DNA from 3 places in the Streptomyces sp. NPDC014656 genome. Region 2 is predicted to be linked to each of the others. Evidence: riboswitches for the same ligand, from Rfam matches in the RefSeq annotation. Region 2 holds a riboswitch; each other region holds the start of a gene.
The links. Region 2 has a riboswitch for thiamine pyrophosphate ahead of thiC (phosphomethylpyrimidine synthase ThiC). Riboswitches for the same ligand answer to the same signal wherever they lie in the genome.

Region 1 (4,194 bases), on a different contig from region 2:
TCGCCGGGTACGTGCGGGGCCCCGAGGGCGCCTGGGTCGCGATGGCCCTGACGGCGCTCGCGGTGCTCGTCTGGCGGATGACGGAACCCCCCGAGGGGTACCTGAAGGACGTCACGGCGGGCGTCTTCGCCGCGTTCTACGTGCCGTTCCTGGCGACCTTCGTGGCGATGCTGCTCACCGCCGACGACGGGCCGTGGCGGGTGCTGACCTTCCTGCTGCTCACGGTGGTCAGCGACACCGGGGCGTACGCGGTGGGCTGGCGCTTCGGCAAGCACAAGCTGGCGCCGCGGATCAGCCCCGGCAAGACCCGCGAGGGACTGTTCGGCGCGGTGGCCTTCGCGATGGCGGCCGGCGCGCTCTGCATGCAGTTCCTGATCGACGACGGCACCTGGTGGCAGGGCCTGGTCCTCGGCCTGGCGGTGGCGGCGAGCGCGACGCTCGGCGACCTCGGCGAGTCGATGATCAAGCGCGACCTGGGCATCAAGGACATGGGCACGCTCCTCCCCGGACACGGCGGCATCATGGACCGGCTGGACTCGCTCCTGCCGACGGCGCCGGTGGTGTGGCTGTTGCTGGCGCTGTTCGTGGGTACGGGCTGAGCGGGCGGCGGGTCGTGTGGGGTGCCGGGGCGGGTTGCCTGGTCACGGCGCCACGCGGCGGAGCCGCACGTCGACGCCGTATGGACCGGCTGGACTCGCTCCTGCCGACGGCGCCGGTGGTGTGGCTGTTGCTGGCGCTGTTCGTCGGAACGGGTTGACGCGCAGGCGGGTACTCTGGAAGGGCTCGGGCCGTGAGGTCCGGGCCCTTTCGTCGTCCTCGCCGCCGCGGGGACGGATCCAGTGAGGTCGCTCCGGCACCGCAGTGCCGTGCTCCCCGCCGTCGCGGGACGTCCGACCTCGTGCCTGTTTGAGGAGAGACGCCGCCGTGGCTCGTCCGGCCCCCGGAGAACTCACTTTCGTCGCCCCGCGCGGAGTCAAGAAGCCGCCGCGGCACCTTGCCGACCTCACGCCCGCCGAGCGGAAGGAGGCCGTCGCCGCGATCGGCGAGAAGCCCTTCCGCGCCAAGCAGCTGTCGACGCACTACTTCGCGCGGTACGCGCACGACCCCGCCGAGTGGACGGACATCCCGGCCGCCTCGCGGGAGAAGCTGGCCGGGGAGCTGCTGCCCGACCTGATGTCGGTGGTGCGGCACATCTCGTGCGACGACGACACCACCCGCAAGACCCTGTGGCGGCTGCACGACGGCACGCTCGTCGAGTCCGTGCTGATGCGCTACCCGGACCGGGTGACGATGTGCATCTCCTCGCAGGCCGGCTGCGGCATGAACTGCCCGTTCTGCGCGACCGGGCAGGCCGGTCTCGACCGGAACCTGTCGACCGCCGAGATCGTGCACCAGATCGTCGACGGCATGCGCGCGCTGCGCGACGGCGAGGTCCCCGGCGGGCCCGCGCGGCTCTCGAACATCGTCTTCATGGGGATGGGCGAGCCGCTCGCCAACTACAAGCGGGTCGTCGGCGCCATCCGCCGGCTGACCGACCCCGAGCCCGACGGCCTCGGCCTGTCGCAGCGCGGGATCACCGTCTCCACGGTCGGGCTCGTGCCGGCCATGCTGCGCTTCGCCGACGAGGGCTTCAAGTGCCGGCTCGCCGTCTCGCTGCACGCGCCCGACGACGAGCTGCGGGACACCCTGGTGCCGGTGAACACCCGCTGGAAGGTGCGGGAGGTGCTGGACGCCGCCTGGGAGTACGCGGAGAAGTCCGGCCGCCGGATCTCCATCGAGTACGCCCTCATCCGGGACATCAACGACCAGGCGTGGCGCGGCGACCTGCTCGGCAAGCTGCTCAAGGGCAAGCGCGTGCACGTCAACCTGATCCCGCTGAACCCGACGCCGGGCTCGAAGTGGACCGCCTCCCGGCCGGAGGACGAGAAGGCGTTCGTCGACGCGATCGCCCGGCACGGCGTGCCGGTGACCGTCCGCGACACCCGCGGCCAGGAGATCGACGGTGCCTGTGGACAGCTGGCGGCCTCCGAACGCTGACCTTGTACCCTGTGCTCGAACACACCTGCATATTCCGACAGGGGAGCGCCACAGCGCTGAGAGTGCGGTAACCGTAGACCGCAGACCCTCTGAACCTCGCCCAGGTCATTCTGGGTAGGAAGTTCGGTCGTAACTCGAGCTGTTGCGCCCTGCCCACCTCCGGGTGGGCGGGGCCGCGTCTCCTTCTGGTCCCACCCAGGAGGACAACACATGAACACCAGGAAGGCCGCCGCCGTCGCGCTGGCCGCGGCGCTCGGCGTCACGAGCCTCGCCGCCTGCTCCACCGAGGACGCCCGCGAGGCCGCGGGCAAGTCGGGCGCGCCCGCGCCGAAGACCGTGACCCTCGTGAGCCACGACTCCTTCAACGCCTCGAAGGAGGTGCTGGCGGAGTTCACGAAGCAGACCGGTTTCACCGTGAAGGTGCTGAAGGCCGGTGACGCGGGCGAGGCCGTCAACAAGGAGATCCTGACCAAGGGCTCCCCGCAGGGCGACGTCTTCTTCGGCGTCGACAACACGCTGCTCTCCCGCGCCGTCGAGAACGGCATCTTCGTGACCTACGAGGCGAAGGGCGCGGACCGGATCCCGGACGCCTTCAAGCTCGACAAGCGGGTCACGCCGATCGACACCGGCGACATCTGCGTCAACTACGACAAGAAGTACTTCGCCGACAGGAAGCTGGCGCCGCCGCAGACCTTCGACGACCTGGCGAAGCCGGAGTACAAGGACCTCCTCGTGGTGGAGAACCCCGAGCGGTCCTCCCCGGGCCTCGGCTTCCTCCTCGGCACCGTCGCGAAGTACGGCGACACGGGCTGGCAGGACTACTGGTCGAAGCTCAAGGCGAACGGCGTGAAGACCGTCGACAGCTGGGAGCTGGCCTACAACCAGGAGTTCTCCGGCTCGGCCGGCGGCAAGGAGGCCAAGGGCGACCGCCCGCTGGTCGTCTCCTACGCCTCCAGCCCGCCGGTCGAGGTGCTGTACGCCGAGCCGCAGCCGAAGGAGGCGCCCACCGGGGTGTCCACCGGCACCTGCTTCCGGCAGATCGAGTTCGCGGGCCTGCTGGCCGGGGCGAAGAACCCCGAGGGCGGCAAGGCGCTGATCGACTTCCTGGTCTCGAAGAAGTTCCAGGACGACATGCCGCTCCAGATGTTCGTGAACCCGGTGGCGAAGGACGCGGCCCTGCCGGAGCTGTTCACGAAGCACGGCGTGGTCGTCGAGAAGCCGGAGACGATGGAGCCGGAGAAGATCGCCGAGAAGCGCGAGGCGTGGATCCAGCAGTGGTCGTCGCTCCTCAAGTGAGGCGTGACCCGAAGGGGAGCGCGGCGCGGCTGGGGCTGATGGCCCTGCCCGTCGCGTTCTTCGCGTTCTTCTTCGCCTGGCCCGTGGTCTCGATCGTCGAGCGCGGGCTGCGGCCCGACGGCGCCTGGGACCTCGGCGCGATCGGGACGACCCTGGGGCGCTCCGACATCCTCGACGTGCTCGGCTTCACCGTGTGGCAGGCGGCCGCCTCCACCGGTCTCACGCTGCTGGTGGCGCTGCCGGGGGCGTACGTCTTCGCCCGCTTCGACTTCCCCGGCAAGGGCGTGCTGCGGGCGGTCGTGACCGTGCCGTTCGTGCTGCCCACGGTGCTCGTCGGCACCGCCTTCCTGGCCCTGGTGGGCCGGGGCGGCTTCACCGACGAGCTGTGGGGGCTGCGGCTCGACACCTCCGTGTGGGCGATCCTCCTCGCGCACGTCTTCTTCAACTACGCGGTCGTCGTCCGGACCGTCGGCGGGCTGTGGGCCCAGCTCGACCCGCGCCAGGAGGAGGCGGCGCGGGTGCTCGGCGCGTCCCGGTGGCGGGCCTGGCGGGCGGTGACGCTGCCCGCGCTGGTGCCGGCGGTGTCGGCGGCGGCGCTGATGGTCTTCCTCTTCACGTTCACCTCGTTCGGCGTCGTGCAGATCCTCGGCGGGGACGCGTACACGACGCTGGAGGCGGAGATCTACCGGCAGACGGCCCGGCTGCTCGACCTGCGGACGGCCGCCGTGCTGACGCTGACGCAGTTCGTGGCGGTCGGCGCGATCCTCGCCGTGCACGCCCGGACGGTGCGGCGCCGGGAGACGGCGCTGCGGCTGGTCTCCCCGGAGCTGACCGCGCGCCGGCCGCGCGGTGCCGGCCAGT
Region 2 (4,194 bases):
AACTCCCCCGCGGTGGAGGAGTGGGCCGACTTCCGGGAGACCGGTCACGCCCATGCGATCGGGCAGTGTCTGCTCAGCCAACTGGATCTGAAGTCTCGTCAAGACCACCTTGACCGGCACCCGGTGGAAGCCATCACTCCGTACACGGTGCGTAACCGGCGGATGCTTTTGGAGCGTTTGGGTGGTTTGGGGCGAATGGAGCCCCTGGTGGAGCGTCAGGAATATGCGCTCGGCACGGTTTGTGCGGCCATCCCCATCACAGCGGGTTCCACAGCGGCCACTCTGGCCATTTCCCTCCCTCTTCACCAGGAAGAACGGTTGCTCCCAGCAGTCGAGCGACTACGTACGGAGATCGGAAGCCTCTTCAGTTCGCTCGCCTTCTCTATCAGTATCTGAAAAATCACTCCTTGTGATCCGCTAGCGCGTACAGCACGATTGCGTCAAGAGGGCCACGGGGGATCATTCCTGGCCGTTTCGGTCACAGCTTTCAGCAGCTGTGTTTACACAACTGCTCCATCTACTGCGGGGTACATGATGCGAGAGTCGGTTCAGGCCGAGGTCCTGATGAGCTTCCTCGTCTCCGAGGAGCTCTCCTTCAAGATCCCAGTCGAACTGCGATACGAGACCCGGGATCCCTACGCGGTGCGGATGACCTTCCACCTCCCCGGAGACGCGCCTGTGACCTGGGCGTTCGGCCGAGAGCTGCTGCTCGACGGGATCAACCGCCCGAGCGGTGACGGCGACGTCCACATCGCCCCGATCGACCCCGAGGGCCTGTCGGACGTCTCCATCCGGCTCCAGGTGGGCGGCGACCGCGCCCTCTTCCGCGCCAGCGCCCCGCCGCTCGTCGCCTTCCTCGACCGCACGGACAAGCTCGTCCCACTCGGTCAGGAACAGACACTGGGCGACTTCGAGGACAGCCTGGAGGCCGCGCTCGGCCGGATCCTCGCCGAGGAGAGCGCCGGCCCCGCCTGACCGGCGCCCGCTCCGTACGGCTGACACCGGCGCCCGCTCCGTACGCCCGACCCGAGGCGCCCCGCTCCGTACGGCTGCCGACCGGCGCCCGCTCCGTACGGCTGCCGATCCGCCCCGCCCGCGTACGGCCGCCGACCTGGCCCGCTTCCCGTACGGCCGCCGCGCGTCCGTCACTTCGCGCGGCGCCGCCGTCCGCCGCGGCCCGCCGTCCGGACGCCGGCCTCCTCGGACGGGCGGTCGGCCGACACCACCAGCGCCGCGAGCGCCGTCGTGACCGGCACCGAGGCGACCAGACCGATCGAGCCCACCAGGGTCCGGACGATCTCCTCCGCCACCAGCTCGCTGTTGGCCACCGTCCCCATGCTGCTCTGCGCGATGGTGAAGAGCAGGAGCAGGGGGAGCGCGGCACCGGCATAGGCCAGGACCAGCGTGTTGACCACCGAGGCGATGTGGTCGCGGCCGATCCGGATCCCGGCCCGGTAGAGCGCGCGCGGCCCCATGCCCGGGTCGGCCTGGTGGAGCTCCCAGACCGCCGAGGTCTGGGTCACGGTGACGTCGTCGAGGACACCGAGCGAACCGATGATCACACCGGCCAACAGTAGGCCGGACATGTCGATCTCCGGGTAGAGGCCGTGGATCAGTCCGGTGTAGTCGTCGGTGTTGCCGCTGAGCGAGGCCCAGCCGATGAAGAAGGAACCGAGCAGGCCGATCAGCAGCAGCGAGATCAGTGTGCCGAGGACGGCGACCGAGGTGCGCGCGGAGAGGCCGTGGCACATGTAGAGCGCGAGCAACATGATCGCGCTCGACCCGACCACGGCCACGACCAGCGGGTTCGAACCCTCCAGGATCGCGGGCAGGATGAAGAGCGTGAGCACCAGGAAGCTCACCGCCAGCGCGATCAGCGCCATCACGCCCCGCAGCCGTCCCACGAGCACGACCGCGAGCGCGAAGATGCCGGCGAGGACCGCCATCGGCACCTTGCGGTTCACGTCCGTCACCGAGTACTGCAGGTCCTTCGGGGCGTCGGGGGCGTAGGCGACCACCACGCCCTGGCCCTGGTCCAGTTGACGAGGGGCGTCCGGCTGCACGATCTCGGTGAAGCGACGGCCCGCGTCGGGCCCGCTGGTGACCTCGATCGTCGCCTTCTCGCACTGCCCCTGCTGCCCGTTGACCGCTTCGCGGCCCTGGGGGGTGGAGGTGTCGCCGGTGGGCGGCACCTGCGCGGCGTTCACGTCCTTGCAGTCCACCCGCTCGACCGCCACGACCTTGCCCTGTTCGGTCTGCCGGTCGAAGCCCACGCCGGTCCGCTCGTGCGCCGGCGTGCCGCCGGGCCAGAGCACCACGAGACCGACGACCACGGCGGTGGCGAAGGGGATGAGGACGGCCGCGATGACCCTTCGCAGATGGCGGGACACGGGTGCGGCGGGCCCGTGGCTGTGGCTGTGCCCATGTCCGGAACCGGTGCCATGGCCGGAACCGGAACCGTGGCCGTGGCCGGAACCCTGGCCGGGACCGTGACCGGAGCCGGCGCCGGAGCCGTGGCCCGGACCGTGCTGACCGGCGCCTGGGCCGGCGCCGTGCCCGTGCTCATGGCCGTGCGGATCGGGGTTCTGCTGCGAGGAAGTCACCGCCCGATCATCGCAAGAACGGCCGGGGCCCACTGTTCAGCACGCCAGGGAGGGCGCTAGCCTCGTGACACCTTTGCACACGCGGGAGCTCGGAGCACCGGGCTGAGAGGGCGCTGATCACCGTACGCGCGTACTGACTGACGTACGTACGGGAGGAGGCTGCGCCGACCGCCGAACCTGTTACCGGGTAATGCCGGCGTAGGGAGATTCGGTCTCATGACCATTCAGGACGCACGCACGCCTGCCTCCGACCAGAAGGACCCGAACGGCGCGCGCACGCCGGGCTGGCACAAGGGGTACGTCGAGGGCTCCCGCCCCGACCTCCGGGTGCCGGTCCGACAGGTGCACCTCACCAACGGCAAGGACGTGACGCTGTACGACACGTCCGGTCCGTACACCGACCCCGCCGTCGACACCGACGTCCGCCGGGGCCTGGCCCCGCTCCGCGAGAACTGGATCATCGCGCGCGGCGACACCGAGGAGTACGCGGGCCGTCCGGTCCGCCCCGAGGACGACGGCATCAAGCACACCTCGCCGCGCGGCGGCGGGCTGAAGAACCTCGACGCGGTCTTCCCGGGCCGCCCGCGGCTGCCCCGCCGCGGCCGCACGGGGCAGGCCGTGACCCAGCTCGCGTACGCCCGCCGCGGGGAGATCACCCCGGAGATGGAGTACGTGGCGATCCGGGAGAACGTTTCTCCCGAGGTCGTCCGCGAGGAGATCGCGGCGGGCCGCGCGGTGCTGCCGGCCAACGTCAACCACCCCGAGATCGAGCCGATGATCATCGGCAAGCGGTTCCTGGTGAAGGTCAACGCCAACATCGGCAACTCCGCCGTCACCTCCTCGATCGAGGAGGAGGTGGAGAAGATGACCTGGGCGACCCGCTGGGGCGCCGACACGGTCATGGACCTGTCCACCGGCCGCAACATCCACACCACCCGCGAGTGGGTGCTGCGCAACTCCCCCGTGCCGATCGGCACCGTGCCGCTCTACCAGGCCCTGGAGAAGGTCGACGGCAAGGCCGAGGAGCTGACCTGGGAGATCTACAAGGACACGGTCATCGAGCAGGCCGAGCAGGGCGTGGACTACATGACCGTGCACGCCGGCGTGCTCCTGCCGTACGTGCCGCTCACCGCGCGCCGCAAGACCGGCATCGTCTCCCGCGGCGGCTCGATCATGGCGGCCTGGTGCCTCGCGCACCACAAGGAGAACTTCCTCTACACGAACTTCGAGGAGCTCTGCGAGATCCTCGCGGCGTACGACGTCACCTACTCGCTCGGCGACGGTCTGCGGCCCGGATCGATCGCCGACGCCAACGACGACGCCCAGTTCGCGGAGCTGCGCACCCTCGGCGAGCTCAACACCATCGCCAAGCGGCACAACGTGCAGACGATGATCGAGGGTCCGGGCCACGTCCCGATGCACAAGATCAAGGAGAACATCGACCTCCAGCAGGAGATCTGCGAGGAGGCGCCGTTCTACACCCTCGGCCCGCTGACCACGGACGTCGCGCCCGCCTACGACCACATCACCTCCGGCATCGGCGCGGCGATGATCGCCTGGTGGGGCACGGCGATGCTCTGCTACGTCACGC
Region 3 (4,194 bases), on a different contig from region 2:
TTGACCCAGTCGGTGCCCAGCGCCTCCCGGGCGAGCCGGGCGGTGAGGACGGCCTCGCCCGCCGTGTAGCAGCCCGCCGTGTTCGGCAGGACGCGGATGCCGAGCCGGTCCAGGACGGAGAGGACCGAGCCCTGCACGGTCGGGTCGAGGCGGCGCATGGCGACGGTGGTCAGCTCGGTGCCGCTCGCCGCCAGGGAGCGTTCGAGGACGTCCAGGCTGGGGGCGCCGCCGGTGCCCATGATGAGCCGGGAGGAGAACTCCGTACCGCCGAGGACGAAGGTGTCGTCGGACATCGCGCTCAGCCCCCCTGCACCGCGGTCAGCACCTCGACCCGGTCGCCGTCGGCGAGCAGCGTCGCCGCCCACTCGCCGCGCGGCACCACCGTCTCGTTGACGGCGGCGGCGACCCCGGCGGGGGCCGCGGTGAGCCCGGCGACCAGGGAGGCCAGGGAGGCGGGGGCGGCGAGCGCGCGCGGCTCGCCGTTCACGGAGACGGTCACGGACGCGTTCATGCGGGCTGCTCCTGACGTACGGGCAGAGCGGTGGGGAAACGGCGGGGGGAGAAGGGGCGGGCCTCGTCGGGGAGGACGCCGGTGGTCAGCGCCTCCGCCATGACGTCGCCGGTGACGGGGGTGAGGAGGATCCCGTTGCGGTAGTGGCCGGTGGCCAGGAGGAGGCCGGGCAGGGCGCTCGGGCCGAGCAGCGGCGCGTTGTCGGGGGAGCCGGGGCGCAACCCGGCCAGGGTCTCGGTGAGCGGCAGCTCGGTGAGGCCGGGGACCAGCTCGTGGGCGTCGCGCAGCAGCTCGTACACCCCGCCCGCGGTCACCGTGGTGTCCCAGCCCAGCTCCTCGCTGGTGGCGCCGACGACCAGCTCGCCGTTCTCGCGCGGCACCAGGTAGACGTGGCTGCCCCGGACCACGGCCCGGACGGTGCGGGAGAGGAAGGGGGCGTACGGGGCGGGGATCCGCAGCCGCAGGACCTGGCCCTTCACCGGGCGGACCGGCGGCAGGACCGCCGGGGGCACGCCCGCCAGCCGGCCGCTGAGGCTGCCCGCCGCGAGGACGGTCCGGTCCGCGGCCAGCTCGGTGCCGTCGCCGAGGACGACGCCGCGCGCCCGGTCGCCGGTCACCACGAGCCGCTCCGCGACGGCCCGGCGCAGGACCACCCCGGCCCGCTCACAGGCGACGAGCAGCGCGGCGGCCAGCCGGCGGGGGTCCACCTGGTGGTCGCCGTCCACCCGGAGCCCGCCGCGCACCCCGGGCGCCAGCATGGGTTCGAGGCGGCGGCACTCGCGGCCGGACAGCCAGGTGGAGGCGAGCCCGCAGCGGGTCTGGAGGGCGTGCAGCTCGCGCAGGTGGGCGCGGTCGTCGGCGTCGAGCGCCACCGCGAGGGTGCCGCAGGCGCGGTAGCCGACGTCGAGGCCGGTGGCCTCCTCCAGCTCGGCGACGAAGGCGGGGTAGCGCGCGGCGGAGGCGAGGTTGAGCCCGAGCAGGGTCTCCTCGCCGTAGTGCAGTTCGGTGACCGCGGCGAGCATGCCGGCCGCGACGCGCGCGGCGCCGCCGCCCGGCTCGGGGTCGACGACCGCGACGGTCAGCCCGCGCAGGGCCGCCCGCCAGGCCGTGACCAGGCCGATGACGCCGCCGCCGACCACGAGGACGTCGGTGGTGTTCGTGTCGGTGCTGTCGGAAGAACGCATGGGCGTCGCCGCCCCTCCCTTCGCCGGCATGACCCGGATCAGGTTCGTACGGTCGGAGGCCGGCCAGCCTCCCTCTCAGCCCGGTGCGTCCGGGCTCCCGCGAGTGGTGTGTGCCCGCCACCCTAGCCCCCGCCGGCGGGGCGCCGCAGGGGACCTCCCTTCCTGACGGGCCGTCAGATGCGTAAGGTGGGCGGGTGAGCGAGCAGAAGCAGACCCAGCGGCACGTCGTGATCGTCGGCGCGGGCATGGCGGGCGTACAGACCGCCGTCGCCCTGCGCGAACAGGGCTTCGAGGGTCCCGTCACCCTCATCGGCGCCGAACCCCACCAGCCCTACGACCGGCCCCCGCTGTCCAAGGCCGTCCTCCTCGGCAAGGCCGAGCACTCCGCCTTCGACGTCGACTTCGAGTCCCTCGGCGTCGACCTCCGCCTCGGCCTCGACGTCACCGGACTGCGCCCCGCCGAGCGCGAGCTCGTCACCGAGGAGGGCCGCTTCCCGTACGACGCCCTCGTCATCGCCACCGGCGCCCACCCGCTCACCCTCCCCGGCACCGAGGGCGTCCCCGGCGTCCACCTGCTGCGCACCCTCGACGACGCCGTCCGCCTCGGGCCCGTCCTCGCCGGCGGCGGCTCCGTCGTCGTGGTCGGCGCCGGCTGGATCGGCGCCGAGTTCGCCACCGCCGCCCGCGAGGCCGGCTGCGCCGTCACCGTCGTCGAGGCCGCCGCCCTCCCGCTGGCCGGCGCCCTGCCCGACGAGGTCACCACCGCCATGGCCGGCTGGTACGCCGAGAGCGGCGCCGAACTCCTCACCCACGCGCGCGTGGAGACCGTCAGGCCCGGCGCCGTCGTCCTCGCCGACGGCCGCGAACTGCCCGCCGACGCCGTCGTCGTCGGCATCGGCGCCCGGCCCGCCACCGGCTGGCTCGCCGGCTCCGGCATCGCCCTCGACCCGAGCGGCGCCGTCACCGCCGACGACCGGCTGCGCACCTCCCTGCCCGACGTGTACGCGGTCGGCGACTGCGCCTCCTTCCCCTCCGCCCGCTACGGGGAGCGGCTCCTCGTCCACCACTGGGACAACGCCCTCCAGGGCCCCCGCACGGTCGCCGCCGACCTCACCGGCGCCGACGGCCCCGCCCCGGAGCCGTACGACCCCGTCCCGTACTTCTGGTCCGAGCAGTTCGGCCGCTTCGTCCAGTACGCCGGCCACCACGCGGGCGCCGACGCGCTGGTGCGGCGCGGCGATTCGTCCGGCGCCTCCTGGTCGGTGCTCTGGCTGCGCGCCGGAGTGCCCGTCGCGCTGCTCGCCGTCGGCCGCCCCCGCGACCTCGCCCAGGGGCGCAGGCTCATCGAGGCCGGCACCCCCGTCGACCCCGAGCGCGTCGCAGACCCGGGCGTCCCGCTGAAGTCGGCGGTCCGGTAGCGCGCCTGGAGCCGGCGGTCCGGTAGCACCCCCGTACGGAGGCGGGCGGGGCGGGCCCGACTACCGGCCGCCGGTCCCGGATGGCAGGCTTGTCCCGTGACCGAGATTGACGCAAACATCGATGCTCTCGTCCCCGCCTGGCTCTACCTCCCCGACATCGCGGAGATGCTCGACGTCGAGGTGACGCGGGTGCGGCAGCTGGTGAAGGAGGGCCAGCTGATCGCCGTGCGCCGCGGGGAGAACAACGCCCTCCAGGTGCCCGCCGCCTTCATCCAGGACGACAAGGTCGTCAAGGGCCTCGCCGGCACCCTGACGCTCCTGCGGGACGACGGCTTCTCCGACGAGGAGATGCTGGAGTGGCTCTTCACCGCGGACCCGACCCTGCCCGGCACCCCCGCGCAGGCCCTCGGCGAGAATCGCGGCACGGAGGTGAAGCGCCGGGCCCAGGCGCTCGCCCTCTGAACCACCGGACCACCACCGCCGGTGCCGCGGCCCCGCGCCGCGGCACCGGCGCCACCCGACGGGGGAACCACCATGCCCACGCCTCGTGAGCGGCTCGCCGACGCCCGGCTCTACCTGTGCACCGACGCCCGGAAGCGCCAGGGCGACCTGCCCGACTTCCTCGACGCCGTGCTCTCCTCCGGCGTGGACGTCGTGCAGCTCCGCGACAAGGGCATGGAGGCCGGCGAGGAGCTGGAGCACCTCGCCGTCCTCGCCGACGCCTGCCGCCGCCACGGCAAGCTCCTCGCCGTGAACGACCGGGCTGACGTCGCCCACGCCATCGGCTCCGACGTCCTCCACCTCGGCCAGGGCGACCTGCCCGTCCCCGCGGCCCGCGCGATCCTCGGCGACGAGGTGCTGATCGGCCGCTCCTGCCACGCCGAGTCCGAGGTGGCCGCGGCCGCCGCCGAGCCCGGCGTCGACTACTTCTGCACCGGCCCCTGCTGGCCCACCCCCACCAAGCCCGGCCGGTACGCCCCCGGCCTCGACCTGGTGCGGTACGCGGCGGGCCTCGCCCAGGACCGCCCCTGGTTCGCCATCGGCGGCATCGACGGGACCAACCTGGACGAGGTGCTGGACG

Region 1: it holds a riboswitch for thiamine pyrophosphate, as region 2 does, so the genes downstream of both, ACF1ED_RS30090 (thiamine ABC transporter substrate binding subunit) here and thiC (phosphomethylpyrimidine synthase ThiC) in region 2, are expected to answer to the same signal.
Region 3: it holds a riboswitch for thiamine pyrophosphate, as region 2 does, so the genes downstream of both, thiO (glycine oxidase ThiO) here and thiC (phosphomethylpyrimidine synthase ThiC) in region 2, are expected to answer to the same signal.

Annotation. Positions count from the first base shown of each region.
Region 1 covers NZ_JBIBZN010000016.1:79,730-83,923, forward strand. The annotation lists gene ACF1ED_RS30080 (phosphatidate cytidylyltransferase) at 1-599, shown strand, start outside; gene rlmN (23S rRNA (adenine(2503)-C(2))-methyltransferase RlmN) at 925-2,037, shown strand; TPP riboswitch at 2,067-2,176, shown strand; gene ACF1ED_RS30090 (thiamine ABC transporter substrate binding subunit) at 2,248-3,333, shown strand; gene ACF1ED_RS30095 (ABC transporter permease) at 3,372-4,194, shown strand, end outside.
Region 2 covers NZ_JBIBZN010000015.1:199,788-203,981, reverse strand. The annotation lists gene ACF1ED_RS29565 (IclR family transcriptional regulator) at 1-396, shown strand, start outside; gene ACF1ED_RS29560 (SsgA family sporulation/cell division regulator) at 535-975, shown strand; gene ACF1ED_RS29555 (YibE/F family protein) at 1,146-2,636, opposite strand; TPP riboswitch at 2,675-2,825, shown strand; gene thiC (phosphomethylpyrimidine synthase ThiC) at 2,820-4,194, shown strand, end outside.
Region 3 covers NZ_JBIBZN010000004.1:314,394-318,587, reverse strand. The annotation lists gene ACF1ED_RS12145 (thiazole synthase) at 1-293, opposite strand, end outside; gene thiS (sulfur carrier protein ThiS) at 299-511, opposite strand; gene thiO (glycine oxidase ThiO) at 508-1,695, opposite strand; TPP riboswitch at 1,693-1,806, opposite strand; gene ACF1ED_RS12130 (NAD(P)/FAD-dependent oxidoreductase) at 1,890-3,113, shown strand; gene ACF1ED_RS12125 (Rv2175c family DNA-binding protein) at 3,210-3,575, shown strand; gene thiE (thiamine phosphate synthase) at 3,648-4,194, shown strand, end outside.